DNA from 3 places in the Pseudomonas sp. MF06569 genome. Region 1 is predicted to be linked to each of the others. Evidence: riboswitches for the same ligand, from Rfam matches in the RefSeq annotation. Region 1 holds a riboswitch; each other region holds the start of a gene.
The links. A riboswitch is a leader RNA that binds a small molecule or an ion and turns the genes downstream of it on or off. The one in region 1 is predicted to bind cobalamin.
Positions count from the first base shown of each region.

Region 2: linked by a shared signal. The riboswitch ahead of AC19YQ_RS16155 (CbtB domain-containing protein) and the one ahead of AC19YQ_RS17130 (ABC transporter substrate-binding protein) in region 1 are both predicted to bind cobalamin.
Region 3: linked by a shared signal. The riboswitch ahead of cobO (cob(I)yrinic acid a,c-diamide adenosyltransferase) and the one ahead of AC19YQ_RS17130 (ABC transporter substrate-binding protein) in region 1 are both predicted to bind cobalamin.

Region 1 is NZ_JCBCUZ010000019.1:79,768-89,339, forward strand. Features, by position in the region: gene AC19YQ_RS17120 (ABC transporter ATP-binding protein) at 1-376, opposite strand, end outside; gene AC19YQ_RS17125 (FecCD family ABC transporter permease) at 373-1,377, opposite strand; gene AC19YQ_RS17130 (ABC transporter substrate-binding protein) at 1,386-2,399, opposite strand; cobalamin riboswitch at 2,519-2,717, opposite strand; gene AC19YQ_RS17135 (acetyltransferase domain-containing protein) at 2,751-3,914, opposite strand; gene AC19YQ_RS17140 (MFS transporter) at 4,019-5,317, opposite strand; gene AC19YQ_RS17145 (SDR family NAD(P)-dependent oxidoreductase) at 5,353-6,126, opposite strand; gene AC19YQ_RS17150 (RcnB family protein) at 6,397-6,732, shown strand; gene AC19YQ_RS17155 (PaaI family thioesterase) at 6,789-7,298, opposite strand; gene AC19YQ_RS17160 (avidin-fold protein) at 7,606-7,992, shown strand; partial or broken gene AC19YQ_RS17165 (VOC family protein) at 8,278-8,523, shown strand; gene AC19YQ_RS17170 (helix-turn-helix domain-containing protein) at 8,992-9,462, opposite strand.
Region 2 is NZ_JCBCUZ010000017.1:70,424-79,995, forward strand. Features, by position in the region: gene AC19YQ_RS16145 (response regulator) at 1-496, opposite strand, end outside; gene AC19YQ_RS16150 (response regulator) at 672-1,034, shown strand; cobalamin riboswitch at 1,169-1,379, shown strand; gene AC19YQ_RS16155 (CbtB domain-containing protein) at 1,477-1,665, shown strand; gene AC19YQ_RS16160 (CbtA family protein) at 1,677-2,378, shown strand; gene AC19YQ_RS16165 (cobalamin biosynthesis protein) at 2,375-2,800, shown strand; gene cobM (precorrin-4 C(11)-methyltransferase) at 2,865-3,611, shown strand; gene nfuA (Fe-S biogenesis protein NfuA) at 3,778-4,362, opposite strand; gene AC19YQ_RS16180 (fatty acid cis/trans isomerase) at 4,474-6,771, opposite strand; gene metH (methionine synthase) at 6,926-9,572, shown strand, end outside.
Region 3 is NZ_JCBCUZ010000002.1:46,338-55,909, forward strand. Features, by position in the region: gene AC19YQ_RS02550 (C40 family peptidase) at 1-438, shown strand, start outside; gene AC19YQ_RS02555 (PQQ-dependent sugar dehydrogenase) at 550-1,869, opposite strand; cobalamin riboswitch at 1,997-2,239, shown strand; gene cobO (cob(I)yrinic acid a,c-diamide adenosyltransferase) at 2,322-2,933, shown strand; gene AC19YQ_RS02565 (cobyrinic acid a,c-diamide synthase CobB) at 2,944-4,257, shown strand; gene bluB (5,6-dimethylbenzimidazole synthase) at 4,254-4,904, shown strand; gene cbiB (adenosylcobinamide-phosphate synthase CbiB) at 4,901-5,809, shown strand; gene cobD (threonine-phosphate decarboxylase CobD) at 5,802-6,794, shown strand; gene AC19YQ_RS02585 (cobyric acid synthase) at 6,791-8,242, shown strand; gene cobU (bifunctional adenosylcobinamide kinase/adenosylcobinamide-phosphate guanylyltransferase) at 8,364-8,885, shown strand; gene cobT (nicotinate-nucleotide--dimethylbenzimidazole phosphoribosyltransferase) at 8,882-9,572, shown strand, end outside.

The DNA of each region.
Region 1 (9,572 bases):
GCTCGACGATGGCCGTGTCGTTGCCAGACCACGGGCACAATGCTGACAGCCAGGGAGTGCGGCCAAGGGCGACAGCATCGAACACACCAATCCCATCATGGGTATCGGCATGCTGTTCAACCACCGCCAGTTGTTGCGCAATGGTGCGTTGGCTCATTTTTCTGAGCGGCTGTCCGTGGATAAAGGCTTCGCCACGGCTGGGCACACGCAGATTGGCCAGCAGCTTGAGCAGCGTGGATTTGCCCGAGCCATTAGGCCCGATAATGCCCAGGGTCTCGCCTGGGAGCGCACTCAGGTTGATGCCTTGCAGCAGTTGAGCAGTACCGACGCAGTAACTCAGGTCGCTGCAACTCAATACTGGAATTGCCTCATTCATCGGGCATTTCTCCTGCTGATCAAAATCAGCGCAAAAACCGGCGCACCGATCAGCGCGGTAACGACGCCTACAGGGATCACCTGGCCCTTGATCAGGGTGCGGGAAAGAATGTCGGCGGCGATCAGAAACAATGCGCCGCCCAGTGCGCTCAGGGGGACCAGGCGCCCATGGCCGGTGCCTGACAGCAAGCGCACGGCATGGGGGATGACCAGCCCGACAAAGCCGATGGAGCCGACAATGGACACCATCACAGCAGTCACCAGGGCTGCACAGCTGATCAGCAACAGTTGCACCCGGCGCACAGGAATTCCCAGTGACGCCGCAGAGTCCGCACCAAACGTGAACGCATCCAGTGCCCGTCTGTGCCACATGCACACCGCCAACCCGAGCACTGCCACTGGCACTGCCAGCCATACCGAGGACCAGCGCACGCCACTGAGGTTGCCCAACAGCCAGAACATGATCCCGCGGGCCTGTTCAGAGCTGGCCGATTTGGTGATCAAGAACGCGGTGATCGCGTTGAACAACTGCGAGCCGGCTATCCCCGCCAGAATGATCTGGGCACTGGTACTGGCTGGTCCGCTGACGCGAGCCAGCACAATGACCAGAGCAAAAGCGGTGATGGCTCCGGCAAAGGCTCCTGCAGACAGGGAGATGGCGCCCGCACCCAGGCCCAGTACCGCCACCAGCACGGCACCGGTCGAAGCACCGGCAGAAATGCCAAGCAAGTAGGGGTCGGCCAAGGGGTTGCGCAGTAAAGACTGCAACACCACCCCGCACGTCGCCAGCCCGGCACCACAGGCTGCAGCCACCAAGGCACGGGTCAGGCGATAGTTCCAGACAATGCCTTCGTCGATCGGATCAAGCACATACCCGGCAGCCCACAGCTTGTTGGCCAGCACCTGGAGCACCACGCCCGGGGCGATCGGCGTTTCGCCGATGGCAACCCCGCCAAGCACTGCCAACAGCAAGGCCACGAAGGCCAGCAGTGTGAGCATCAGCCTTGCACTCATTTGGGCAGGTCGTAGGCATTGATGGCTGTCGCGAGTGTTTCGAGCCCGTCGAACATGCGCAGGCTGGCCTGCATGGCATGGGCATCAAGGATGATGATGCGGTTGTTTTTGACGGCATCCATGTTGCGGGTCACAGGGTCGGTGCGCAGGAATTCGAGTTTTTTCTCAACGTCATCGGCCGGGAAACGACGTCGATCCATGCGTGCGATGATCAGGAACGTCGGGTTGGCCTTGGCCAGGGTTTCCCAGCCGACGGTTGGCCATTCTTCATCGGATTCCACAACATTACGTATGCCCAGGGTATTGAGCATAAAGTCGGGGATGCCCTTGCGACCTGCAACGTAGGGGTCGATGTCCAGGTCGGCACTGGAGAACCAGAACAGCGCGCTGGTGTGGCTCAGGTCCTTGCCCTTGAGCGAGTCGGTGGATTTTTCAAGGCCGGCCTTGAGTTCGGCGTTGAGCTGTTCGCCGCGCTGCTGCACATCGAACACTTCAGCCAGCTGGGTGATGCTCCTGTAGACGCTGTCAATGCTGAATGCCTGCAGGCGAGTGCCGTCTGCACCTACAAGATTGTCCTTGCCCTCACAGTCCGAAGGCATCAGGTAGGTGGGTATTTTCAGTTCGTGAAACTGTTCGCGAGTACCCACCACGCCCTGCGGGCCCACCATCCATTCCAGTTGCACCGCCACCAGTTCCGGGCGTTTTCCAATCACCGACTCAAAGCTTGGGTCGTTGTCGGCAAGCCGCTCGACCTTGTCGTTCTGCGCCTTGTACCGGGCGGGTACATCGTTGAACCACAGCGAGGTGCCCGCCAGTTTGTCGCCCAGGCCCAATGCATAGAACATCTCGGTACCGGCCTGGCCGATGGTCACGGCACGCAGGGGTGCGTGCTGAAAGGTCAGCGAGCTGCCGCAGTTTTCGATTGTCAGGGGGTATTGGGTAGGGGCCGCATGGGCCAGTGCTGGCAAGGCAAGGGTGGCAAGAAGGGTAACAGCGCGGTGCAACAGCATGATGCAATCTCCATTTGATCGTACACAAAACGCAGGTGTACAGCCGGGAACACATCACCGAGCACTGTTGGCGCAACAGCACGAGAGCAAGGATGCCTTCCCCGGACACCCCGCCGGTTGGTTTTTTGACTTTGCCGGCAGGTCTCCTGACTGATGGGTCATCGCCTGGCTCCAGCCTTCCCGGGAGGTATCCCAGTGGCAAACACGGAGCAGGCTCGTCATCTACAGTTGCGGGGGCAGTTCCGTTTGGTGCGACAGAGGCACTTCGGATTCCCTTTTAACCCCCCCTTGGGGGGGACCGGCGGCGGGATGATAGTCGATCTTGTTTGCAAGAGGGAGTGGGTGTCAGATTCAGAAATACTTGAGCCAGGCAATATCTCTGCGACGGGCTTTCAAGGCAGCAAACCAGCGCACCGGCCAATACAGCGATGTGGCCAGCAGTACTGCCGTCAGCCATACCGCAGCGATACTGTCAAAACCGAAGTAGCTGCCCTGGTTCTGGCCAAACAGGGCGACACTCGCCACATACAGCACTTTGAGCACGTACAGGTGCAACAGGTAGAAGAACATCGGTGCAGCGCCGAAAACGGCCAGGGTGGCGATCCACTTGCGTTGCCCGGCCCGCTCAAACCCCAGTAGCAGCAACAGGCCAGCCCCCAGGGTCAAGGCGAGAAACAGCAGCGAAGGCGGATATTTGGTGATGTTGAAAAAGCTCATCAGGCTCTGCGTGAAGCCGTCATGACTCACCCACGGCGCTTCCCCATAGCCATTCAGTAAACGCAGTACGACAAAACCCAGCAGCGCCACCGTACCTGCAAGCAACAGATAGCGCTGACGTACGTCAGCCGGGGCAGAGCGGGCAAACCAGGGACCCATGCAGTAACCCAGCGCGATCACACCGATCCAGGGCAGCACAGGGTAAGACGTGCGCAGGCGCAAGTTGTCCGAGAACTCGATCCAGCCACGATCATGCAAAATCGCCCAAGGGATATGCATCATCGAATCCACGGGGAAATGCAGGGTATCGAGCAGGTTATGCCCGGCGACAATGACCAGACCCAGTACCAGCAACAGTGGACGGGGCAGCCAGACCAGCGCTGCAAGGGCAATCATGCTCACGCCAATGGCCCAGATCACCTGCATATAGATGACCGAGGGCGGGAGCTGGAAGGTCCAGGCGAAATTGACCAGAGTGAACTCCAGCACCACCAGAAACAGCCCGCGCTTGAACAGAAACGCCGAGACATCGCGCTTGCCCTGATACTTCTCGCCGTACAAAAACGCCGACAGACCGGTCAGCAAGACAAATACCGGGGCACACAGGTGGGCAAGGGTCCGGCTAAAAAACAGGGCAGGGTCGGTGATGTCGACGTTCATGGGATCGGACACCTGGCGGTGCAGAAAGAACGTCTCTCGCACATGGTCCAGCAGCATCAGGAGGATAACCAGGCCACGCAGGGCGTCGATGGACAGCAGGCGCTTGTTGGGAGGTGGAGCGAGGGTTGCGGTAGTCATTGAGGGATCACAGGCAAGGAGTGCATACAAGGTATTGATACTTTATAACATTTCCGTTTGCGCTGTCATCCCCATGAGAAAGATTCGCAAGAATTGGGCGTTTGTTAACGCCGAATTTTTACCCATGCCATCAACAGCGCCGAGGACAAAACGCCTGCGGTCATAAAGATATAAGCCGCTCCGGGATTTCCGGTGAGGCCGATCAGGTAGCCAACGATCCACGAGCCGACAAAGGCACCCAATGCTCCACACGCATTGATCAAGCCGATGGCGCCGCCGAACACGTTTGCCGGAATGACCTCCGGAATCAGCGCGAAAAAGGGCCCGTAGGGGGCGTACAGCGCGGCACCGGCAATTGTCAGCAGTGCAAACGACACCCAGAAGTGCGAAGAACCGATCAGGTACGAACAGAAGAAGGCCAGTGCACCCAGTGCCAGCAGTGGCCAGATGAAACGTTTTCGTTGCTGGGTTTTGTCTGAGGCCCAGGACACCGCCAGCATCGCGGCAACGGCAGCGACATAGGGCACTGCACTCAGCCAGCCGACGGTGACGATATCCGCAGCCGCGGCCTGTTTGATGATGCTTGGCAGCCACATGATGAAACCGTATACGCCAATGCTCCACAGCGCGTGAACACAGCACAGCTGGATCACCACAGGGCTGGTGAACGCCTGCCGGTAATTACGGACTTGCTTCATGCCTTTCTGTTCGTCCGCGAGGGTCGCGGCCAGTTGGGTTTTTTCCTGGGCAGTGAGCCAGTCGACCTGCTCGGGCTTGTCCCGCGCCATGCGCCACCAGACGAATGCCCACAGCACTGCAGGCGCGCCTTCAATCACAAACATTTCGCGCCAGCCCCAGGCCTGAATCAAATACCCGGATACCACCGACATCCACAACACCGTGACCGGGTTGCCCAGTACCAGAAAAGTATTGGCCCGCGAACGCTCCTTGCGGGTAAACCAGTTGCTGATGAAAATCAGCATCGCCGGCATGACTGCCGCCTCAACAATCCCCAGGGAGACGCGAATAAACATCAGCATGGGGATATTGGTCACGAGGCCCGTGGCCATGGCGCAAAAGCCCCACAAAATCAGGCTCCAGAACACCAGTTTGCGCACACTGTATTTCTGCGCGTAGATGGCGCCCGGCACCTGGAAGAAAAAGTACCCCAGGAAAAACAGGGCACCTATCAGCGAGGACATGCCCTTGGTGATACCCAGGTCCTGCTCGATCCCCGCCGCACTGGCAAAGCCATAGTTGGCCCGGTCCAGATACGCGAGGCTGTAGGTAATGAAAATCAGCGGGATCAGATACAACCAGCGTTTGGACGCAAAGCCTTTGGTCGTTACCTGGGCACTGGCTCTATCGGTCAAGGGCAGTGCAGGTTCTTTAAGAGTGCTCATGGGTGTTCCTTGTTATTGTTTTTTGCGGGTGCGGGTCAAACAACGCTGGTCAAGCCTCCATCCACAAACAGCGTCTGACCGTTGATGAAATCCGACGCCGGGGAGGCGAGAAACACGGCCGCTCCGCACAGCTCTTCAACCCGCCCCCAGCGGCCCGCCGGGGTGCGTTTGCACAGCCACTCGGAAAACTCCTGGTTGTCGACCAGGGCGCGATTCATCTCGGTGGCGAAGTAGCCCGGTGCCAGGCCATTGGCCTGAATGCCATGACGTGCCCATTCTGCGCACATGCCTTTGGTGAGCATCTTTACTGCGCCTTTTGAGGCCGCATAGGGCGCGATGGTCGGGCGCGCGAGTTCGCTTTGCACCGAGCAGATATTGATGATCTTGCCGCGCCCGCGAGCAATCATGTGCCGGGCAACCGCCTGGGACACATGGAACACACCGTCCAGATTGACCCGCATCAGGTCGTTCCAGTCGCTTTCGGCAAAGTCCTCCAGCGGGGCACGGCGCTGAATGCCGGCGTTGTTGACGAGAATGTCGATGGCGCCGGTGTCGGTCTCGAAAGCATTGATCGCGGCAAACAATTGCTCGCGGTTGGTGACGTCAAACGCTGCGAATTCTGCCTTCAGGCCCTCATCGCGCAGTTGGCTGGAAATTGCGCGAGCTTTTTCGATATTACGATCGTTGATCACCACAATTGCCCCGGCAGCGCCAAGGCCACGTGCCAGCTCCAGGCCGATTCCTTTGCCTGATCCTGTGATCAAGGCACGACGACCCTCAAGCTGGAAGCTGCTGATATTGAATGACATGCTGTTCTCCACAAACGGCCGCTTATTGTTGTTACCGGCCCTGTGGTTACTTCACCTCACGCCAGAGGAGGAGTCCAATCGTCATTGATGATCTCGTAATCAATTATTTTGATCAGCGTTGAGGCTGCTCAATCCACCTACGGGCATCCACCGACTGGCATCCATCAACGTTGCCGTCGATCAGTGAGCAGGAACGTAATCACTGCGCGGCGTGTCCATGAAGTCTGTATTGCCATACCGGCGATGGCTGGTAACAACGATGAGGTGAATATGCGCAGCTTGATTTCTGCATCACTATTGGCTGGTTTTTTGTGTGCACTGCCTTACGCAGCCCAGGCTGACGATGACAAACCTGCGGACTGCAAGCCCGGACAGATACTCGCCGAGTCCATGGACCTGAGCAGTTGCTATGGCAACGGCGACAAGGCTCCGGACCAATACACACGGGAAGAAGTCGCGATCAAGGACTGGAAAGCCAAAGGGCTTCCACAGCCTGATGAGCATGAGCAGTGGGTACAGATAAGCGGGCACTATGTGTTGGTCAACCGCGTGAATGCGGTCATCAAGGAGATCCGCACCAAGAACGCCAAGGTGCTCGGCAAGTAACGCCCACAGCGTGCAACCGGGCTCAAAGCCGCCTCAGGCAGAGGCGGCATCACGTGTCATCCTTCACCCGCTTCGCGTCCGTGGGCGGCAGTAGCCAGTAGCCCGGTATCGACGCGCACAAAAATGGAATCGCCGACCGCCGTCAGCACATCGCCTGCATAGACTTCACACAGAATCCGCGTCTTGCGCCCCACATCACCTTCAACTCTGGCCCGCAGGGTCAGTGGCACGCCCATGGGGGTGGGTTTGATGAACTTGATTCCCAGGTTGCCCGTCACGCAGTTGATGCGCGGCTTGCTGACCACATCGCGGTTCTCCTGGCGGTAGTGATAAGCCATTGCCGTCCAGTTGGAGTGACAATCAACCAGCATTGCGATCATGCCGCCGTACACCAGCTCGGGCCAGCCGCAATACTTGGGGTCAGGCAAGTGTTCGGCGATGACATGCACGCCGTCCTCGTGCCAGTAGCTCTTGATATGCAACCCCTGGGAATTACTGCTGCCGCAGCCGTAGCACACGCCATCTGGCGCGGCGGTATCCTGCAAGGAGGGAGTTAGCTGACTCATACCGTGATCATCCTGAAGGGTGTGCCCTTTACGTTAACGTAAAGATAGCCATTTTTCCTCGCGTTTCATGCAAGCGATGTTCGTTTTCATGAAATGTAGATCGCCAACCGTTGAGCGGGTGAGCTCCACTCCTTGGCCACAACACGGCTTGCATCAGGGCGCTTTCGGGACGGCTGGACAGAGGCCTGTTGACGCCGGGAGCGGCAGGGCTGTTCCAGCACTCAGAGGGTCTAGGCCTTGGTTGCGGCCCTGGGTTAGGATCATCGAAAGCAACAATGGACTCCCTCGACGACAGGATGCGATCTGGATGCAAACCCCCTTTTCTCAAATCAGCGAGCGCTTGCACAATCGACGGTTTTGCGTAGCCGGCAATACCCACGGGCTTTCGGGTGCAGGCACGGTATTTCATTACCTGGTCGATGAGCATGGCATTTCAGGCACTTATCAGGGCGGTCGGATCCGTACCGGCAATCAAGTCGGGCGCGTGACAGGTCCCGACAGCATTGAGCTGCTTTTCCAGTGCCTGACCACCGAAGGTGAGCTTCTTTCTGGCTGGTCCCGCGGCACGGTAGGTGTTGATTCGTCAGGGCGTACGACTCTGGATTTTGTATGGGGCTGGCTGTCGGGCGCCACTGGCGGTGGCGAGTCAAGTTACGTAGAGCTTGGCGGGCACCTTGGGCTGCTGCCTGTATAAGTTGCCTACACCCCCCCAAAAAAAAACGAGCTCATGCACACCGCCGCAATGGCAGGTCACGGTGCCGGGTGGCCTTTGCGCGCGCGTAGCAGAGGCCTGGATGAACGAAAGGCATTGATCATTAAGGGGGCCTAAAGCATCAAAATTATTTGTGCTTGTGAAAAATTTATATTGATTTTTTTAAGGGTGATACGGCTTTAGCATAAATCCACCTTGAAAAAGCCGTTGAGCAGCTCGCGTGCTGTTCGACTTCATAAGCCAATAAAAACTGCAGCCGGAGTCTTGATGAGCCTTTCTCCTTTCCACCTCGCAATCCCTGTTTATGACTTGGCCGCTACACGCACCTTTTACGGTGAAGTGTTCGGGCTCTCCGAGGGGCGATCCAGCACCCAATGGGTTGACTTTGACTTCTACGGTCACCAGTTGGTGATCCATGAACACCCCAAGACCGCCTCTCAGGAAAGCGTGCACAGCAACCCGGTAGACGGCCACAACGTACCGGCTCCCTACCTGTTACATATCGCCGGATGGACAATGTGTTAGCTCAATTATATCAAACAGTTAACGAAATCTACGTTTGTCCATATTTTTCTGAGTCAAATGGACTCGCCATCCCCGCTGTATAGTTTGCGTCTGTATTCTGTATATAGAAGCGCTTAGATACCACGCAGAGTCTGGTCTCATGCTGGAGAGCGTGGCACCAATTTCAGCAGGGTAGTGTTGAGGCTGAAAGGCTGTGTAATGATTGCAGGAAGGCTCCGATGCTGCCCTTCGGATATAGCGGGTTGCAGCAGAAACTCTAGCCCCTCAAAGGTTATCAGCTGAGCCTTATTCGGCCAGAAAACCTGGGTTTCTAGCCCGCCAACCACCCATCCACTCGCTTGGCCTAATATTGCTCTGCTCGTTCGAATCGATTATCGGTCGCCAGCATTGTAAAGCTCCTCGGTTTTGGCGGTTACAGGGTTCGACCCATGGTCTCGAGCCTCGCCTAAATTGCCTTTATTCCTTCTGCCAGTACCGATACACCGTTGAGCTAGCCAATCCAAGCCTCTGTGCCACCTCAGCCTGACTCATTCCTAAAGTCTTCAGTTCTCTCACAGCATCGGCATTCTTGGTATTGCCAGGCTTACCCGCAGGCCGCTTTTTTAGTTCTTTGCCCACAAACTGACTCCGGAGAAGCTCCTCTCCTCCTTCTGCTTTGAATGAATCAAGTTCTGCACGTGCTCGCTCTAGAGTGGTGTCGGTAGGTTCATCCTTCTGGATAGCGACGCATAGGGCCATAAGAGCAATAGGATCGAACTGGAGGGCATCTGCTAACTCGATCAATTTCGCAACCGTGATATTGCTCTTTCCTTGCTCCAGCTTTCCTATGTTTGCTTTTGCACTGACGTCTGCCAAATCACCATAGTCAAATCCTCGGATTGTCCTGATTGCCCTGAGTGCTCCGGCGATCTCATTCTTAAGCGACATGGTCTGCCCTAAAAGCGAGGATAGAGCCATAACGCCTATCTTCCGATAAACCACGTTTGGTGGTAGTATCGGAAATGTGCGGTGACGCTTTCTCAGAGTTAAGCCGCACA
Region 2 (9,572 bases), on a different contig from region 1:
TGAAGTCTTGATATTCTTTGCGAATTTCGTCCGCCAGGCGTTTGCCCCGCCCCGCCTGTATGGCCGCACGGTAATCACCGTCCTGACGGCGCAGATCGACCATCGACTGGGCGTAGGCATTCCACTCATTTTGCAGCGCCTCAAGGCGTTTCAGCCGGTCGACCTGCTGCGGGTTGTCGCTGACCAGCTCCTGCAACCCCTTCAACTGGAGCGCAATTTGCGGCTTGGCGACGGCATAGGGGTCCAGAAAATGCTCATCGCCGGTAATCAGGAACCCGCGCATGCCGCTTTCAAGATCCACCGTCAGCCGCACGGCGTCGTTGGTATTACTGATAACCCGGTCGCTGTGCTCCACCCACCTGATCACTGATAACAAATAGCTGACCATGATCACGAATAACGCGGCACTGAGCACGCCGACAGCCAGGGGCAAGCCAACGTTGCGACTCAGAAGCTTGCGAAAGCTTCGCTCATCAATTGATACAGGTGAGTTCATTTTCAGGCCTGTGGGCAGTCTTAAAAAACTGGAGTTTGCCGGATTACCGAGCAATAGTTCTATTTTCTTACCCAACAATGAACATTTTCGTACAAAGAGGCACATTCAAATGCTGGGCAAGGCTATCCTTGCTGCAGCGAGACCCACGCTTACATTTTTTATCGAGATCATGATTATGTCCGCTACACCCTCCACCATCCTGGTGGTCGAAGACGACGCCATTGTTCGGATGCTGATCGTAGACGTGCTCCAAGAACTGGACTTCAGCGTGCTTGAAGCAGACGGCAGCGAGCAGGCCATGGAACTGCTGGAGAATGCGGCCCAGCCCATTGACCTGCTGATGACCGACGTCGGGTTGCCGGGCATGGACGGCCGGGAGCTGGCAGCCAAGGCCCGCCAATTGCGCGAGAAAATGCCCATCCTGTTTGCCAGCGGCTATGCCGAAACCCTTGAGGTCGCAGAAGGCATGGCGGTGATTGGCAAACCTTTCTCCATTGATCAGTTGCGCGACAAAGTCAAAAGCCTGCTGACCGCCTGACGTGTAGTCGCTGCCGCAGGCTGCGAGGGCTGCGTAGCGGCCCCGCTTTTTGAAGGTCCTGCGGCCCTTATCGCAGCCTGCGGCAGCGACTACACCCCCCCCTTTAAATTGACGACTCTCCTGGGCTGTGGTTTCCTACACATCTTGTATCAGGTGCCCTTCACAGGGTGAAACGGGAAACCGGTGCGTCAGGCGTTAGTCCTGGCAAGTCCGGCGCTGCCCCCGCAACGGTAAGCGAGAGAAACATCAAATCCACTGTGCCGAGTGCATGGGAAGGAGATGTTTGCAGGCTCAACGCTTGAGCCCCTCGCAAGCCCGGAGACCGGCCTGGTTATTTTTCAATAACAAACCCGCGGTGGGCGGGCGCTGTTAAACCCTGCGGGCTTCGTTCGCGGGGTTTTCTTGCGCTTTGCTGCCCGTCGTCCGACCTGAGGCAAGCGCCATGTCTATCAGCACCAGCCGTACCCATTCCGCCGCGACCACTGCCACCCAAAGCCAACGCATTGTGGCGGCTGTCGGTGCTGCGGTACTGGGGGCTTTTCTCGTTTACTTCGCCGGGTTCTCCCATATCGATGCGGTTCACAATGCGGCCCATGACACCCGTCACAGCTCCGCCTTCCCGTGCCATTGAGACTGCCTGCCATGATTAAGCGTATCGCCCAAACCGCAGGCTTCACCGGCTTGCTGGCCGCCCTGCTGCTGACCCTGCTGCAAAGCCTGTGGGTGTCGCCACTCATTTTGCAGGCCGAAACCTACGAAAAACCTGCTGCCACTGAAGTGCACGAGCATGCCGACATGGCCATGCCAGCCCACGAGCACGACGCCGAGGCCTGGGAGCCGGAAGATGGCTGGCAGCGCGTGCTGTCTACCACGGGCGGCAATCTGGTGGTTGCTGTGGGTTTTGCCTTGATGCTGGCCGGCCTTTACACCTTGCGTGCCCCGACGCGCACTTCCCAGGGCCTGCTCTGGGGCCTTGCCGGTTATGCGGTGTTCTGCCTGGCGCCGACCCTGGGCCTGCCACCCGAGTTGCCGGGCACTGCAGCGGCAGATTTGCTGCAGCGTCAAATCTGGTGGGTCAGCACCGCAGCTTCGACCGCAGTGGCCATCGCACTGATGGTATTTGGCAAGCACTGGGCGCTGAAAGTGCTGGGCGTGGCGATTCTGGTGGTTCCGCATATTTTTGGCGCACCCCAGCCACTGGTGCATTCAAGCCTGGCCCCGGCCGAGCTGGAGTCGCAGTTCAAGATTGCTTCGCAACTGACCAACTTCGCCTTTTGGCTGGCCCTGGGCGTGATCAGCGCCTGGCTGTTTCGCCGCAAGTCTGAAGGCCAGTACTCGGCATGACGGCAACCGGCACAGCGCCAATCCTGGTGATTGGCCTGGGCTGTCGCCAGGATTGCACCGCGGCAGAGCTGTTGAGTCTGATCGAACGCTCTCTGGCCCGGGCCGGGATCCCGCTGAATGCGGTCCGTGCCCTGGCCAGTGTCGATCTCAAGCGCCAGGAACCCGGACTGCTGCAACTGGCAGCTCGACTGGAACTGGAGCTTGAGGTCTTCAGTGCGCAACAGCTTGCCCCGTACGCCCCTCAGCTGAGTCACCGGTCGAACCTTGTGTTCGAGAAAACCGGGTGTTTCGGGATTGCCGAAAGTGCTGCGCTGGCCCTGGCCGAGCGGTTCGCCGGCGCACCCGCTACCTTGCTGATTACGCGACAAAAATCACCAGGCGCCACCTTTGCGTTGGCCTGTTTCGAGCAAAACCCGCGATAATCCCCCGCCTCACTATGAGCGTTGTTCAAGAACAGCTCTATCTCAACCCCTTCAAGAGACTGCCATGACTGTTTATTTCATCGGCGCCGGACCCGGCGATCCTGAGCTGATTACCGTCAAGGGCCAGCGCCTGATTCGCAGTTGCCCGGTGATCATTTACGCGGGTTCGCTGGTCCCCGAGGCCGTGCTGCAAGGCCATCAGGCTGAGCAGGTGATCAACAGTGCGCAACTGCACCTTGAGCAGATCATCACCCTGATCAAGGCCGCCGACGCCAAAGGCCAGGACGTGGCCCGCGTACATTCCGGCGACCCCAGCTTGTACGGGGCCATTGGCGAACAGATCCGCTGCTTGCGTGAGCTGGGCATTGCCTTTGAGATCATTCCGGGAGTGACTGCCACCGCGGCCTGTGCGGCCATTCTGGGGGCCGAACTGACGTTGCCCGATATTTCGCAAACCGTGATTCTGACCCGTTACGCCGAAAAAACCGTTATGCCAGCCGGAGAAGAACTGGCCAGCCTGGCGCAGCACAAGGCGACCATGGCCATTCATCTGGGGGTCAAGAACCTTGAAAACATCGTTGCCGAACTGATCCCGCACTACGGCAGTGATTGCCCGATTGCCGTGATTCATCGCGCCAGCTGGCCTGACCAGGACTGGGTGCAAGGGACGCTTGCAGACATCGCGATCAAGGTCCAGGCCAAGGGATTCAGGCGTACGGCGCTGATCCTGGTGGGCCGGGTGCTGGCCAGTGACAGTTTTGGGGACTCGTCGCTGTACCGTGCGGGGCATGCGCATCTGTATCGGCCTTGAACGCTCTCCCCCTGTGGGAGCGGGCTTGCTCGCGATACGGACGGCGTGGCCTGTCAGGTAGATCCCATTAGGTTCTGCTGCGCCCGCACAATCCGAATCGCGCAGCCATAAAAAAACGGTGCTCACGGGGCACCGTTTTTTCTTCAGCTTCGCAGCGAACGCCCTGTTAGTAGTAGGCGTTTTCTTTCTGCGAGTGGTCGGTCACGTCACGTACGCCCTTGAGCTCCGGCACACGCTCAAGCAGGGTGCGCTCGATGCCTTCACGCAACGTCACGTCCGCCTGGCCGCAGCCCTGGCAACCGCCACCGAACTTGAGCACCGCGATACCGTCTTCAACCACTTCAATCAGGCTGACCTGACCGCCGTGGCTGGCCAAACCGGGATTGATCTCGGTTTGCAGGTAGTAGTTGATGCGCTCGTTGATCGGGCTGTCGGCATTGACCATCGGCACTTTGGCGTTTGGCGCCTTGATGGTCAGCTGACCACCCATGCGATCGGTGGCGTAGTCCACCACGGCATCGTCAAGGAAGGGTTCGCTGAACGAATCGATCCAGGCCGTGAAGCTTTTAAGGCCGATGGCGGTATCTTCAGATTTGACTTCAGCCGGCTTGCAGTAAGCAATGCAGGTTTCGGCGTACTGGGTACCGGGTTGGGTGATAAAGACGCGGATGCCGATACCCGGGGTGTTCTGCTTTGACAGCAGATCAGCCAGGTAATCGTGGGCAGCGTCGGTAATCGTTATGGCGCTCATGGAATCTCCTCGCAGACATGGGACGCAGTTTACGCCAATCGGCGCGCCTGACAAAGTCCTAGTGTTTTTGTCAGGAAAGCCACACCCCATGTATCAAATTCTAGTGGCTGATTACAGGTTTTCGTAGCGGTTCATATCCAGCACACCGGCCTCTACCGGGTCGGTTTCGCTGATGTACTGGCCAATATCGTGAAAGTACTGCCAGAACTGTGGATGGCTACGGCGAATCCCCCAGCGCTCGACAATGGTGTCAAAGGTCTCTTGATCCTTGCATTGCTCCATCGCTTCAACAAAGGCCTCAACCTGCCCCGTCGGGATATTGAACATGAAGTTCGGGTAGCTGCTGAGCACCCCGGGGTAGATGGCCAGGGTGTCCAGCCCAGGCTCCAGCCGGTATTCCTCGCCCAGCATGAAGGCCACGTTGGTGTGCGCGCGATTGCGCAGCATGCTGTACATCTCGCGTTTGCCGTCACGTCCCTCGATCCGCAGCATGCTGGCTTCTGGCAATTGACTGATGACCGACAGCCCCGCCGCAGGGCGCGAGGTCAGACGGCTCAGTGCCTGCTCGGCGTATTTGAACTCTTGCGGGATGTCGGGGCGTGAACAGTAAGCACCGACGCAACGGTTGATCGGGTCGGGCCGTGCATTCAGGGTGCCGGCGCGTTCAATCAGCTTGAGCGCAAAGTCACGCTTGGGGTCGGCCGGATCGAGCTTCATGCCGCTCGGCGTGCCGGTGTCGATCTTCTGGTAGTCCATCCACATCTTCAGCTTGCCGCTGTTCTGATACCAGCTGCTCAAGATGCCCGAACGGGCGTCGGCCGGCATCAAGCGCAGGAAGTTGACCTCGGCGCCGTTGCGGATCAAGTCAAAGTACAAGCGTGTCTGGGCCTGATGGGAAACGTTGCCGAACACATCGAAGTTGACCGCCAACTGGTAGTAGGTGCGCTCCAGCAACGGGTAGTCGAACAGCCACAGGGTTTGCGGGATTTCGCCGATCAGGCCCTTGCTGACACTGGCGCTGTCGAAGTGACGGAAAACGGTCAACAAGGCGTTGTCGTTGCCTGCCCACAGGGTCGACCAGCTCGGTGGCGGCATGTCGGCATAGGCTTGCTGGCGCAACTTCTCATAGTCATTGCGCTTGTTGCGATAGCGGTGCCACAACGAAATAACACTGCCAACGTCGTCGATCTGGCCGGGCATTGCCAGCAACGGCGTCGCTTCGCCACGATAGGCGGCGTCGGTGACATAGCGGTCATGGGCAGGCTCCTGGAACACGGTCCAGAAGTTGTCGCGAATCACGTCAGTCGCAATCTGCCCACGGCACACCGGCCCACGAATAAAGGTGCGTACGAAATACTCGGCGTTGTCGAGCATGAACTGGTAACGCGCCACCGCCGGAATCGCTTCAAAGACTTCGAACGGGTTGGCCCGACCTCGAGGCCCGTAGCCCGGCAAGCTGGTGGCATGCCAGTCACCGCTGTAGAACAGCTCTTTGACCCGCGCCAGCTTGTGCTCGCCCATCGGATAGGTGATATGGGTTTTGTGCACGATCACGCCCTGAACGGGTATCAACCGATAGTAAAACGTGGTGCCGGGGTCGTCGTTCGGGCGGCGGGTAGCAATCAGGTCAACCGGCTGACCGCTTGGGGTGCGCGAACGCACCCACTGGAAGAAGTGCCCTGGCACGCCGTTGTCGAAGTAGGTATGGGCCAGAAACAAATGCTCGTACAACCAGCGCGCCACCAGGGCTTCGGTTGAACCTGGACGGTTGAGCAATTCTTCCCATTCGCTGATCTGTGCCGCTTCGACCGCAGTCGGCTTGATTGCGTGCTGGTCAACCTTCGCGCCCTGGGCCAGCCAGGTTTGTACGGTGTGGTATTGCTGGTTGGTCAATCCGGTCACGGCCAGCGGCATGCCTTCTTTTGGATGGCGTTGGGCGTAAGCGTCGAACTCCCCCGGCGCCGGACAGACGTTTTCGCGGTTGATGCCCAGGACAATTTCCTCGGGCAATTTGGCATTTGGGGTCAACGGGGTGCTGTGGCCCAGCTCCAGCATGCGCGCCATCAAGGACGCCTGCGCGCCCTGGGCATCGACTACCGGGTAGAACCCTTTAAGCCTCCACTCCTGCGGGCCATCGGCATCGAAGAAAATCCGCGTCGGGGCAACGGCATCGACACGATCTCCTTTATAGACCGGCACCTTGCTGGCACCGCGGGTCGCACCCTCCGCGCTGCCCAGGTTCAACTGGCAGGCTGCGTCGTTGCACGCGTGGCAGGCAACGCACTTTTCGGTGAGGATCGGCTGAATATCCCTGGTGTAGGAAATGACCGGACTAACCAACGGGGCCTGTGCCAACGCTGTACTGCACGCCACCAGCGTCACGGCGCTGGCGAGTAGGCGAAAAAACATGTGCCAGTGTCCTGATATCAAAAATATGTCGCGATTCTACCTGTCGCCGCCCTGCCACAACATGAATGAAATTCATGTAAATCAGCGAGCGCTCAAATCCCACGCAGGTTTGTTATGATTTCCCATCTTTTGCATGGCTCTAACAGGTAGTCCTATGTCTGACCGCAGCGCTCGTCTCCAAGCACTTCAGCAAGCCCTCAAAGAGCGCATTCTGATTCTCGATGGCGGCATGGGCACTATGATCCAAAGCTACCGCCTAGAGGAACACGACTATCGTGGCACACGCTTCGCCGACTGGCCGAGCGACGTCAAAGGCAACAACGACCTTTTGATCCTCAGCCGCCCCGATGTGATCGGAGCCATTGAAAAGGCGTATCTGGACTCTGGTGCCGACATTCTCGAAACCAACACGTTCAACGCCACCCAGGTTTCACAGGCCGACTACGGCATGCAGGCGCTGGCCTACGAACTAAACGTAGAAGGCGCACGCCTTGCGCGCAAGGTGGCCGACGCCAAGACCCTGGAGACCCCGGACAAACCACGCTTTGTTGCAGGCGTGCTCGGCCCTACCAGCCGTACCTGCTCGCTGTCGCCGGATGTCAACAACCCGGGTTATCGCAACGTCACCTTCGATGAACTGGTGGAGAACTACACCGAGGCCACCAGAGGCCTGATCGAAGGCGGCTGCGACCTGATCCTGATCGAGACCATTTTCGACACGCTCAATGCCAAAGCCGCGATTTTCGCCGTACAGGGCGTGTTCGAAGAGCTGGGAGTCGAGTTGCCGATCATGATTTCCGGCACCATCACCGACGCCTCTGGCCGTACCCTGTCGGGCCAGACCACCGAAGCGTTCTGGAACTCCGTGAGCCATGCCAAACCGATCTCGGTCGGTTTGAACTGCGCCCTGGGCGCCAGCGAGTTGCGTCCTTATCTCGAAGAGCTGTCGAACAAGGCCAGCACCTACGTCTCGGCTCACCCGAACGCGGGCCTGCCCAACGAGTTCGGCGAGTACGACGAACTGCCGAGCGAAACAGCCAAGGTCATTGAAGAGTTCGCTCAAAGCGGCTTCCTGAACATTGTCGGCGGTTGCTGCGGCACCACGCCGGGCCATATCCAGGCCATCGCCAATGCCGTGGCCGGTTACGCCCCGCGCCAGATTCCGGACATTCCCAAGGCCTGCCGCCTCTCCGGGCTGGAGCCGTTCACCATCGACCGCAGCTCGTTGTTCGTCAACGTCGGTGAACGTACCAACATCACAGGTTCCGCCCGCTTCGCCCGCCTGATCCGCGAAGACAACTACACCGAAGCCCTGGAAGTGGCGCTGCAACAGGTTGAGGCCGGTGCGCAGATCATCGACATCAACATGGACGAGGGCATGCTGGATTCGAAGAAGGCCATGGTGACCTTCCTCAACCTGATCGCTGGCGAGCCGGACATCTCTCGCGTACCGATCATGATCGATTCTTCCAAGTGGGAAGTGATCGAGGCGGGCCTCAAGTGCATCCAGGGCAAGGGCATCGTCAACTCGATCAGCATGAAAGAAGGCGTCGAGCAGTTCAAACATCACGCCAAACTGTGCAAGCGCTATGGCGCCGCCGTGGTGGTGATGGCCTTCGACGAAGCGGGCCAGGCCGACACCGAAGCCCGTAAAAAGGAAATCTGCAAACGTTCCTACGACATTCTGGTCAATGAAGTGGGCTTCCCGCCGGAAGACATCATCTTCGACCCGAACATCTTCGCCGTGGCCACTGGCATTGAAGAACACAACAACTACGCTGTGGACTTCATCAACGCGTGCGCCTATATCCGCGACGAGCTGCCCTATGCACTGACGTCGGGCGGCGTGTCCAACGTGTCGTTCTCGTTCCGTGGCAACAACCCGGTACGTGAAGCGATCCACTCGGTGTTTTTGCTGTACGCGATCCGTAATGGCCTGACCATGGGTATCGTCAACGCCGGCCAACTGGAGATCTACGACCAGATCCCGACTGAACTGCGCGACGCGGTAGAAGACGTGGTGCTCAACCGCACCCCCGATGCCACCGACAACCTGCTGGCCATTGCCGACAAGTACAAGGGCGATGGCAGCGTCAAGGAAGCCGAAACTGAAGAGTGGCGCAGCTGGGACGTGAACAAGCGTCTGGAGCACGCACTGGTCAAGGGCATCACCACCCATATCGTTGAAGACACTGAAGAGTCGCGCCTGTCCTTCAAGCGCCCGATCGAAGTGATCGAAGGCCCGTTGATGTCGGGCATGAACATCGTCGGCGACCTGTTTGGCGCGGGCAAGATGTTCCTGCCCCAGGTGGTTAAATCCGCCCGCGTGATGAAACAGGCCGTGGCGCATTTGATCCCGTTTATCGAGCTGGAAAAAGGCGACAAGCCGGAAGCCAAGGGCAAGATCCTGATGGCGACCGTGAAAGGTGACGTACACGATATCGGCAAGAACATCGTCGGCGTGGTGCTGGGCTGCAACGGCTACGACATCGTTGACCTTGGCGTGATGGTGCCCGCGGAGAAAATCCTTCAGGTGGCCAAGGAGCAGAAGTGCGACATCATCGGTCTCTCGGGACTGATCACGCCGTCACTGGACGAGATGGTGCATGTTGCCCGTGAAATGCAGCGCCAGAACTTCCATCTGCCCCTGATGATCGGCGGCGCCACGACGTCCAAGGCACACACCGCGGTCAAGATCGAACCCAAGTATCAGAACGATGCGGTGATCTATGTCACTGACGCCTCCCGCGCCGTGGGTGTGGCCACGCAGTTGCTGTCCAAAGAGCTGAAACCGGCCTTTG
Region 3 (9,572 bases), on a different contig from region 1:
TTTGCCAGCCCTTATGAAGAAACCTCGCCGATTGCCGCCGACGTGCTTTTTCGTGCCTTGGGTCTGGTCGGCACGCCTTATCGCTGGGGTGGCAATACTCCGGATTCAGGTTTTGATTGCAGTGGTCTGATCAAGTACGTGTACAACGACGCGGCGGGCATTTCGTTGCCGCGCACGACCCGTGAAATGATCGTGATGCAGGCGCAGAATGTTGGCCAGGACAAGCTGCAAACCGGTGACTTGCTGTTTTTCGCCACCAACGGTGGTTCCCAGGTCAGCCATGCCGGGATCTACGTCGGTGAAGGCCGTTTTGTGCATGCACCGGCCACTGGCGGTACGGTCAAGCTGGACAGTCTCAATAAAGCCTATTGGCAAAAAGCCTATCTGAATGCCAAGCGCGTTTTGCCGACCGAGCAGCATCTGGCGCGTCTGCCGTAAACCCGAACCTGCATCACGCTGGGTGGGAGCGGGCTTGCTCGCGACTGGATCACCGCGGCGTTGTAGTTACACCGCGTTGTATCCATCGCGAGCAAGCCCGCTCCCACTGTTTCATTTGCTGGTTGGCTTTGCCGACACCCGCCAAACCTTGTTGCCGACATCATCGGCCACCAGTAAATCGCCCTGTTTATCGATCACCACGCCCACGGGTCTGCCCATGGCTTTCTCGTCAGCGTTGAGAAAGCCGGTCAGAACATCAACCGGCATACCGGTGGGTTTTCCGTCGGCAAAGGGTACAAAAATCACTTTGTAGCCACTGTGCGGCTTGCGGTTCCAGGAACCGTGCTGGCCAATAAACGCGCCTTGAGTAAAGTCGGGCAGTTTGCTGCCTTCGGCAAAACTCAGCCCCAGGGATGCAGTGTGCGGGCCGACGGCATAGTCCGGTGCAATGGCTTTGGCGACCAGTTCCGGATTTTGCGGGTTGACCCGTACATCCACGTGCTGGCCGTAATAGCTGTAGGGCCAGCCATAGAAGCCGCCATCCTGAACTGAAGTGATGTAGTCGGGCACCAGGTCGCTGCCGATTTCGTCGCGCTCGTTTACCGCTGTCCAGAGCTTGCCGGTTTTGGGTTCCCAGTCCATGCCATTGGGGTTGCGCAGGCCCGAGGCGAAAATACGGTGGTTGCCGGTGGCGCGATCAACCTCCCAGATCGCGGCGCGGCCTTCTTCCTTGTCCATGCCGTTCTCGCCCACGTTGCTGTTGGAGCCGACGGTGACATACAGCTTAGAGCCGTCAGGGCTGGCGATGACGTTTTTGGTCCAGTGATGGTTCAGTGGGCCGCCCGGCAAGTCGAGCACCTTGACCGGATTGGCTTTGATGCTGTTTTCGCCCGCCTGATAGGGGACGCGCAACAGCTTGTCGGCGTCCGCGATATACAACTCGTCGCCCACCAGGGTCATGCCAAAAGGCGAGTTCAGATTGTCGAGAAAGACCGTGCGGGTTTCGGCCACGCCATCGTGGTCTGCATCGCGCAACAGGGTGATCCGGTTCGCACTTGGCACTGCGGCCCCGGCGCGGGCCATCACCTTGTCTGCGATCCAGCCTTTGATCCCCTTGCTGTCATCCGGTTTGGGCGGTGCGTTGGTTTCTGCGACCAGCACATCGCCGTTGGGCAAGACATAGAGCCAGCGCGGATGATCCAGGCCTTCGGCGAATGCGGCGACCTCCAGGCCTTGGGCGGCAATGGGCGTGGCGCCATCAGCCCAACCGACCGCCGGGGCGATATTGACGGTGGGTATCAGGGTTTTGTTCGGTTCGGGTAATTTGGGCGAGGGGCCGGTGCCATCACTCACTTGCAGGGTCGACGACTCGCCGCAGGCAGCCAATCCTGCCGCAAGTGCGATGACAATAGCGTGCTGGCGCTTGAGCATGTGAATCTCCATGAGGTTTTGGTCTTGTAAGTCATAGAGAAGCTTAGCCCTTCAAAGGTTCAGGTCGTAGCTTTGTATAGCCCTATTGGTGCCACCTTTAATTGACGCTCCACCCCCAACCCTCTAACCTTCGCGGCTTGTTTCAGGTGCTCGGCAACGTAACGTTGGTCGAGTGAAACAGGGAAGCCGGTGAGGGCGTGTTTGTCCTGCACAACCGCCATGATCCCGGCGCTGCCCCCGCAACGGTAAACGAGTCAATGCCACGCCAACTGCCACTGTGATTGCTCACGGGAAGGCGCGTGGACAAGGGCGCTCTGTACAGGGCCGTCCGCTTGTGAGCCCGGAGACCGGCCTGATCCATCCACCACTCTCGCGGCGGGCGATGCAGTGTGTTTTTTATGAATTCCCCCCCGCCTCCCGTTTGCATCATTGAGCCCCAACGGAGAGCTGCCATGAACGAATCCCCCGAACGCGACGAACGTCATCAGGCGCGCATGCTGCGCAAAAAAGCCGTCATGGATGAGCGCATTGCCAGCTCGCCCAATGAGTGCGGGCTACTGCTGGTGTTGACCGGCAATGGCAAAGGCAAGAGCAGTTCCGCTTTTGGCATGCTGGCACGGGCCATGGGCCACGGCATGCAGTGCGGCGTGGTGCAGTTCATCAAGGGTCGCAACAGCACCGGCGAAGAGATCTTCTTCCGCCGCTTCCCCGAGCAGGTGCGTTATCACGTGATGGGTGAAGGCTTTACCTGGGAAACCCAGGATCGCCAACGCGATATCGCGGCCGCCGAAGCCGCCTGGGAAGTGTCCCGCGAGATGCTGCGTGACCCGTCCATCGTGCTGGTTGTACTGGATGAGCTGAACATCGCGCTCAAACACGGCTACCTCGACCTTGAGCAGGTGCTCGCCGACCTGCAAGCCCGTCCGCCAATGCAGCATGTGCTGGTCACCGGGCGTGGCGCCAAACCTGAACTGATAGACCTGGCCGACACCGTGACTGAAATGGGTGTGGTCAAACACGCATTCCAGGCCGGGATCAAAGCCCAGAAAGGCATCGAATTGTGAGTGTTCAAGCATGAGAGAGTCGCGTCATTGCCCCGCGGTGTTGATCGCCGCACCGGCCTCCGGTCAGGGCAAGACCACCGTTACCGCCGCCTTGGCCCGATTGCATCGCAATCAGGGGCGCAAGGTGCGGGTGTTTAAATGTGGACCGGATTTTCTGGACCCGATGATTCTGGAACGCGCCAGCGGTGCGCCGGTTTATCAGGTGGATTTGTGGATGGTGGGCGCGGATGAAAGTCGCCGCCTGCTGTGGGAAGCCGCTGGTGAAGCGGACCTGATCCTGATCGAAGGCGTGATGGGTCTGTTCGACGGTACACCTTCCAGCGCCGACCTAGCGCGCCATTTTGGCGTCCCGGTGCTGGGTGTGATTGATGGCACCGCAATGGCCCAGACCTTTGGTGCGCTGGCCCTGGGCCTGGCCCGCTATCAACCGGACCTCCCGTTTGCCGGGGTGCTGGCCAACCGGGTTGGCACAGTGCGTCATGCACAGTTGCTTGAAGGCAGCCTGACCGAAGGCCTGCGCTGGTACGGCGCGTTGTCTCGCGAGACCGGGATCGAGTTGCCGAGTCGACACTTGGGGCTGGTTCAGGCGAGTGAGCTGAACGACCTGGATGCGCGTCTCGACGCGGCAGCCAATGCCCTGGCCAGCACCTGTGAGGTAGCGCTGCCACCCGCCGTTGAATTTGCAGCGCCCGAGCCTGTGCTGGTCGAGCGATTGTTGGCCGGGGTTCGGATTGCCGTGGCCCGGGATGAAGCCTTTGCCTTCACCTATGGCGCGAGTCTGGATCTGCTGCGGGCGATGGGAGCCGAGCTGGTGTTTTTCTCGCCGATTCGCGATGTCCGCCTGCCAGAAGCTGACAGCCTTTATTTGCCGGGCGGTTATCCCGAGTTGCATCACCTTGAGCTGTCGCGCAATACACCGATGCTGGAGGCGATTCGCGCCCATCACGCAGCCGGTAAACCGTTGCTGGCCGAATGTGGCGGCATGCTTTATCTGCTCGACGCCTTGACCGATGTCGACGGTCAGCGTGCCGAGCTGGTGGGGTTGCTGACGGGGGAGGCGACGATGCAAAAGCGTCTGGCCGCGTTGGCATTGCAATCGGTGGACATGCCCGAGGGGCTGCTGCGTGGTCACACTTACCATCACTCGCTGACCAGCACAGAGCTTGAACCTGTTGCCCGTGGCCTGAGCCCCAATGGCGGGCGTGGTGCCGAAGCGGTGTATCGCGAAGGGCGGATGACCGCCTCTTACGTGCACTTCTACTTTCCGTCCAATCCTCAGGCGATTGCTGCGCTGTTTGCGCCGTGCGCTGTGACGGCGCCATGACCGATAACGCCTTTAGTCCTGAAGAACGCGCAGCGGTGTACCGCGCCATCGCCGAGCGCCGCGATATGCGGCACTTCAGCGGTGGCAGTGTGGCACCTGAACTGTTGTCGCGTTTGCTTGAGGCGGCGCATCAGGCCCCGAGTGTGGGGCTGATGCAGCCGTGGCGGTTTATCCGCATCACTGACCGGGAACTGCGAGGCAGGATTCAGGGCCTGGTCGAGGCCGAGCGGGTACGGACCGCCGAGGCGCTGGGCCAGCGCTCCGATGAATTCATGACGCTCAAGGTTGAAGGCATCCAGGACTGTGCCGAGGTGCTGGTGGCGGCGTTGATGGATGACCGTGAAAAGCATATTTTTGGTCGACGTACCCTGCCAGAAATGGACATGGCGTCGTTGTCGTGTGCCATTCAAAACCTGTGGCTGGCAGCACGTGTAGAAGGCTTGGGCATGGGGTGGGTGTCGTTGTTCGAGCCTGAGGCGCTGGCGAGCTTGCTGGGGTTGCCCCCGGGAGCCAAACCCCTGGCAGTGTTGTGCCTGGGCCCGGTCGAGGCTTTTTATCCCGCGCCCATGCTGGTGCTGGAAGGGTGGGCGCAAGCGCGACCACTGAGTGAACTGGTGTATGAGAATTATTGGGGAGTGAGTCCATGAGTGTGGCGTTGTTGTGCGTCGCCGGAGTGGCGCTGGATGCGCTGTTTGGCGAGCCCAAGCGCTGGCATCCGCTGGTTGCGTTTGGCCGAATGGCCGAGCGTATCGAACAGCGGTTCAATTCCGGCGGACGTGGCTGGCGCAGTCATGGAGTGACGGCCTGGGTGCTGGCAGTGTTGCCGCTGACGATCCTTGCAACGGCGCTTTCATGGCTGCCGTATATCGGCTGGCTGGTGGAAATTCTGGCGCTGTATTGTGCGCTGGGCATGCGCAGTCTCGGTGAGCACGTGCAGCCGGTTGCCGAGGCATTGCGTGCCAACGATCTGGAGGAGGCACGGACCCGGGTCGGCTATCTGGTCAGTCGCCAAACCAGCGAGCTGGACCCCACTGAAGTTGCACGTGCGGCCACTGAATCTGTGCTGGAGAACGGCAGTGATGCTGTCTTTGCCACTATTTTCTGGTTTGTCGTGGCGGGAGCGCCGGGCGTGGTGCTCTATCGTTTGAGCAATACGCTGGACGCGATGTGGGGCTATCGCAACGAACGCTTTGAGCGCTTTGGCTGGGCTGCTGCCCGTATCGACGATGTTCTTAACTATATTCCTGCAAGGCTGGTTGCGTTGACTTACGCCGTATTGGGTAAAACCCGACTGGCCTTGAAGTGCTGGCGCAAGCAGGCACCTCAGTGGGACAGTCCCAATGCAGGCCCGGTCATGGCCGCAGGCGCAGGCGCCCTGGGTGTCGAACTGGGTGGGCCGGCGATTTATCACGGCGAACTGCATGAGCGTCCGCAATTGGGCGAAGGCGTGCCAGCGGATGCGGACTCGATTGGTCGTGGCTGGCAACTGGTGCAACGTGGCGTATGGCTGTGGCTATTGATTCTGTGTGCGTGGAGTGAGTTCTATGCTTGAACACGGCGGGCGTTTACGCAAAGCGGCGTTGCACTACGGCATTGACGAGGCTGACTGGCTGGATTTGTCCACTGGCCTTGCGCCCTGGCCTTTTGATATCCCGCAGATACCCGAGCGTGCCTGGGCGCGTTTGCCTGAAACCGACGATGGTCTTGAGCAAGCTGCCTGCGCCTATTACGGCGCACTGAATGTGTTGCCGGTCCCGGGCTCGCAGTGCGCAATCCAGTTGCTGCCGCGCCTGCGCCGCAGTGGCAAGGTCGGTGTGCTGTCGCCGTGTTACGCCGAGCATGCGCATGCCTGGAGGCAAAGCGGGCACATCGTGCGGGAAATCATGGAGCAGGAAGTCGATTTCTACCTCGACACCCTGGATGTGCTGGTGGTGGTCAACCCCAACAACCCTACCGGGGTGAGGCACACGCCAGAACGTCTGCTTGAATGGCATGCGCGGCTTGTGCAACGCGGTGGCTGGCTGGTGGTGGACGAAGCCTTCATGGACAACACACCAGAATTCGGCCTGGCCGGGCATACCCAGCGTACCGGGTTGATCGTGTTGCGTTCATTCGGCAAGTTTTTTGGTCTGGCCGGGGTGCGGCTGGGTTTTGTGCTGGCCGAGCAAAAATTGCTCAAGTTGCTGGCCGAACAAGTCGGGCCCTGGGCGGTGAGCGGACCGACACGCATTGTCGGCCAGGCCTGCCTGCTGGACACCGAAGGCCATGCTCGCCAGCGCGAGCGCAGTGAGCTCGCCAGCGGGCGGCTGGAGCGATTGCTGGGGCTGCATGATTTGCCGCCTCAGGGCGGCTGCGCGTTGTTCCAGTGGTTGATCACGCCCCACGCCGACCGCCTTTACGAATTCATGGCGCACCGCGGCATTTTGCTGCGCCTGTTTGCCCACAACAGCAGCGTGCGTTTTGGCCTGCCCGCCGATGAGGCCGACTGGCAGCGCCTGGAGCTGGCGCTGGCGGCGTACACCAAGGAAACCACATGAGTACGTTGATGGTGCAGGGCACCACATCAGATGCCGGTAAAAGCACCCTGGTAACGGCCCTGTGTCGCTGGCTGACCCGCCAGGGTGTAGCGGTGGTGCCGTTCAAGCCACAGAACATGGCGCTCAACAGTGCGGTGACTGCTGAAGGTGGCGAGATTGGCCGCGCTCAGGCGGTGCAGGCCCAGGCCGCCGGATTGGCGCCGCACACGGACATGAATCCGGTGCTGCTCAAGCCCAATAGCGACACCGGCGCCCAAGTGATCATTCATGGTCGTGCCGTCACCAGCATGAATGCGGTGGCGTATCACGACTACAAGGCCATTGCCATGCAAGCGGTATTGGCCTCCCATCAGCGTTTGAGTGCCGCGTATCCGGTGGTGATGGTCGAGGGCGCGGGCTCGCCTGCCGAGATCAATCTGCGGGCCGGTGATATCGCCAACATGGGCTTTGCCGAAGCGGTTGACTGCCCGGTGGTGTTGATTGCCGATATCAATCGCGGCGGGGTGTTTGCCCATCTGGTCGGTACCCTGGAGTTGCTGTCCGAGACCGAGCAGGCACGGGTCAAGGGTTTCATCATCAACCGCTTTCGCGGTGATATCGCCTTGCTTCAGCCTGGCCTCGACTGGCTGGAGCAGCGCACCGGCAAACCGGTGATCGGCGTGTTGCCCTATGTGATGGACCTGCATCTTGAGGCCGAGGACGGCATCGATCAGCGTCAGACCGACAAGGTCGAGCAAGTGCTCAAAGTGGTGGTGCCGGTACTGCCGCGTATCAGTAATCACACCGACTTCGACCCGCTGCGCCTGCATCCGCAAGTAGACCTGCAATTTGTCGGGCCGGGGCAACCGATTCCTCCTGCAGACTTGATCATCCTGCCGGGCTCCAAGAGTGTGCGCAGCGACCTGGCCTACTTGCGTGCCAATGGCTGGGAAGGGGCCATCAGCCGACATCTGCGTTACGGCGGAAAGCTGCTGGGTATTTGTGGCGGCTTGCAGATGCTCGGCGAGCAGGTTCACGACCCGCTGGGCCTTGAAGGCGCAGCGGGTTCCAGTGCCGGATTGGGCTTGCTGGCGTTTAGCACCGAGCTTGCAGCCGAAAAACAGCTGCGCAATGTGCGCGGGCATCTGGTCCTGGAAAACGCGCCAGTCAGCGGCTACGAAATCCACGCGGGCGTAACCACGGGGGCGGCTCTGGAGCAGCCTGTGGTGCACCTGGATGACGGGCGCTGTGATGGCGCGCAAAGTGCGGACGGGCAAATTCTCGGCACCTACCTGCATGGTGTGTTCGAGTCGCCTGCGGCTTGCAGCGCGTTGCTGCGTTGGGCCGGTTTGCAGGATGTGCAAGAAGTGGACTACCACGCCCTTCGCGAACGGGATATCGAGCGGCTGGCGGATCTGGTGGAAAACCATCTGGATACCGCCTACCTGCGCGCGTTGTGCGGGATTTGAGATTCATGTCGTCTGATCTGGCCCCATCGCGGGCAAGTCCGGCTCCCACCAGGGTTGCACTCATTCTGTGGGAGCCGGGCTTGCCCGCGATGGCGTCAATGGCCGCTAGAGGTTTAACACCATGCTGCAACTGATTCTGGGCGGTGCCCGCTCGGGTAAAAGTCGTCTGGCTGAAAAGCTGGCGGCCGAGTCCGGCTGTGCCGTCACCTACATAGCCACCAGTCAGCCGCTGGACGGTGAGATGAGCGAGCGCGTGCGCCATCATCGCGAGCGCCGTCCAGAACATTGGGCGCTTATCGAAGAGCCGATTGAACTGGCCCGCGTGCTGCGTGACAACGCTCGCGCCGATACTTGCCTGTTGGTGGACTGCCTGACCCTGTGGCTGACCAACCTGCTGATGCTTGAAGACCAGCAGCGCCTGAATGCCGAGCGCGATGCGCTGCTGGAATGCCTGGCTGATTTGCCGGGCGAAATTGTGTTTGTCAGCAACGAAACCGGAATGGGTGTCGTGCCGCTGGGCGAATTGACTCGCCGCTATGTCGATGAAGCCGGTTGGTTGCATCAAGCCCTGGCCGAGCACTGTCAGCGAGTCGTGCTGACAGTGGCGGGCCTGCCCCTGACGTTGAAAGGAACTGCACTATGAGCACCCCTTGGTGGCTGAACCCCTGCAAGCCCGTTGACCGTGACATGCAAGCGGCCGCGGCCGAGCGTCAGCAGCAACTGACCAAACCCGCAGGCTCCCTGGGCCAGCTTGAGGCCCTGGCGGTGCAACTGGCCGGTTTGCAAGGGCGGCTCAAACCCCGTGTCGATCAGTTGTGGATCGGGATTTTTGCAGGTGATCACGGGGTGGTCGCCGAAGGTGTGTCGGCCTATCCGCAAGCGGTCACCGGGCAAATGCTGCACAACTTTGTCAGTGGGGGGGCGGCGATCAGCGTGTTGGCCCGCCAATTGGGCGCGCAGCTGGATGTGGTGGACCTGGGCACGGTGACGCCGATGCTGGATCTGGCGGGGGTACGGCACTTGCAGTTGGGTGCGGGTACAGCCAATTTTGCGACGGGCCCTGCGATGTCCGACGCTCAGGGTTTGAAAGCCCTGCAGGCCGGGCGCGACAGCGTGTTGCGGGCGCAGGCGGCGGGCAGCGAGGTGTTTATCGGCGGTGAAATGGGCATTGGCAACACGGCGTCTGCCAGTGCCGTGGCCAGTGCGCTGCTGGATTGCCCTGCCTCGCAATTGACCGGGCCAGGCACTGGTCTGGATGCCGCCGGTGTCAGCCACAAGGCGCGGGTGATTGACCGTGCACTGGCGTTGCATGCCGGTCACCTCGACGATC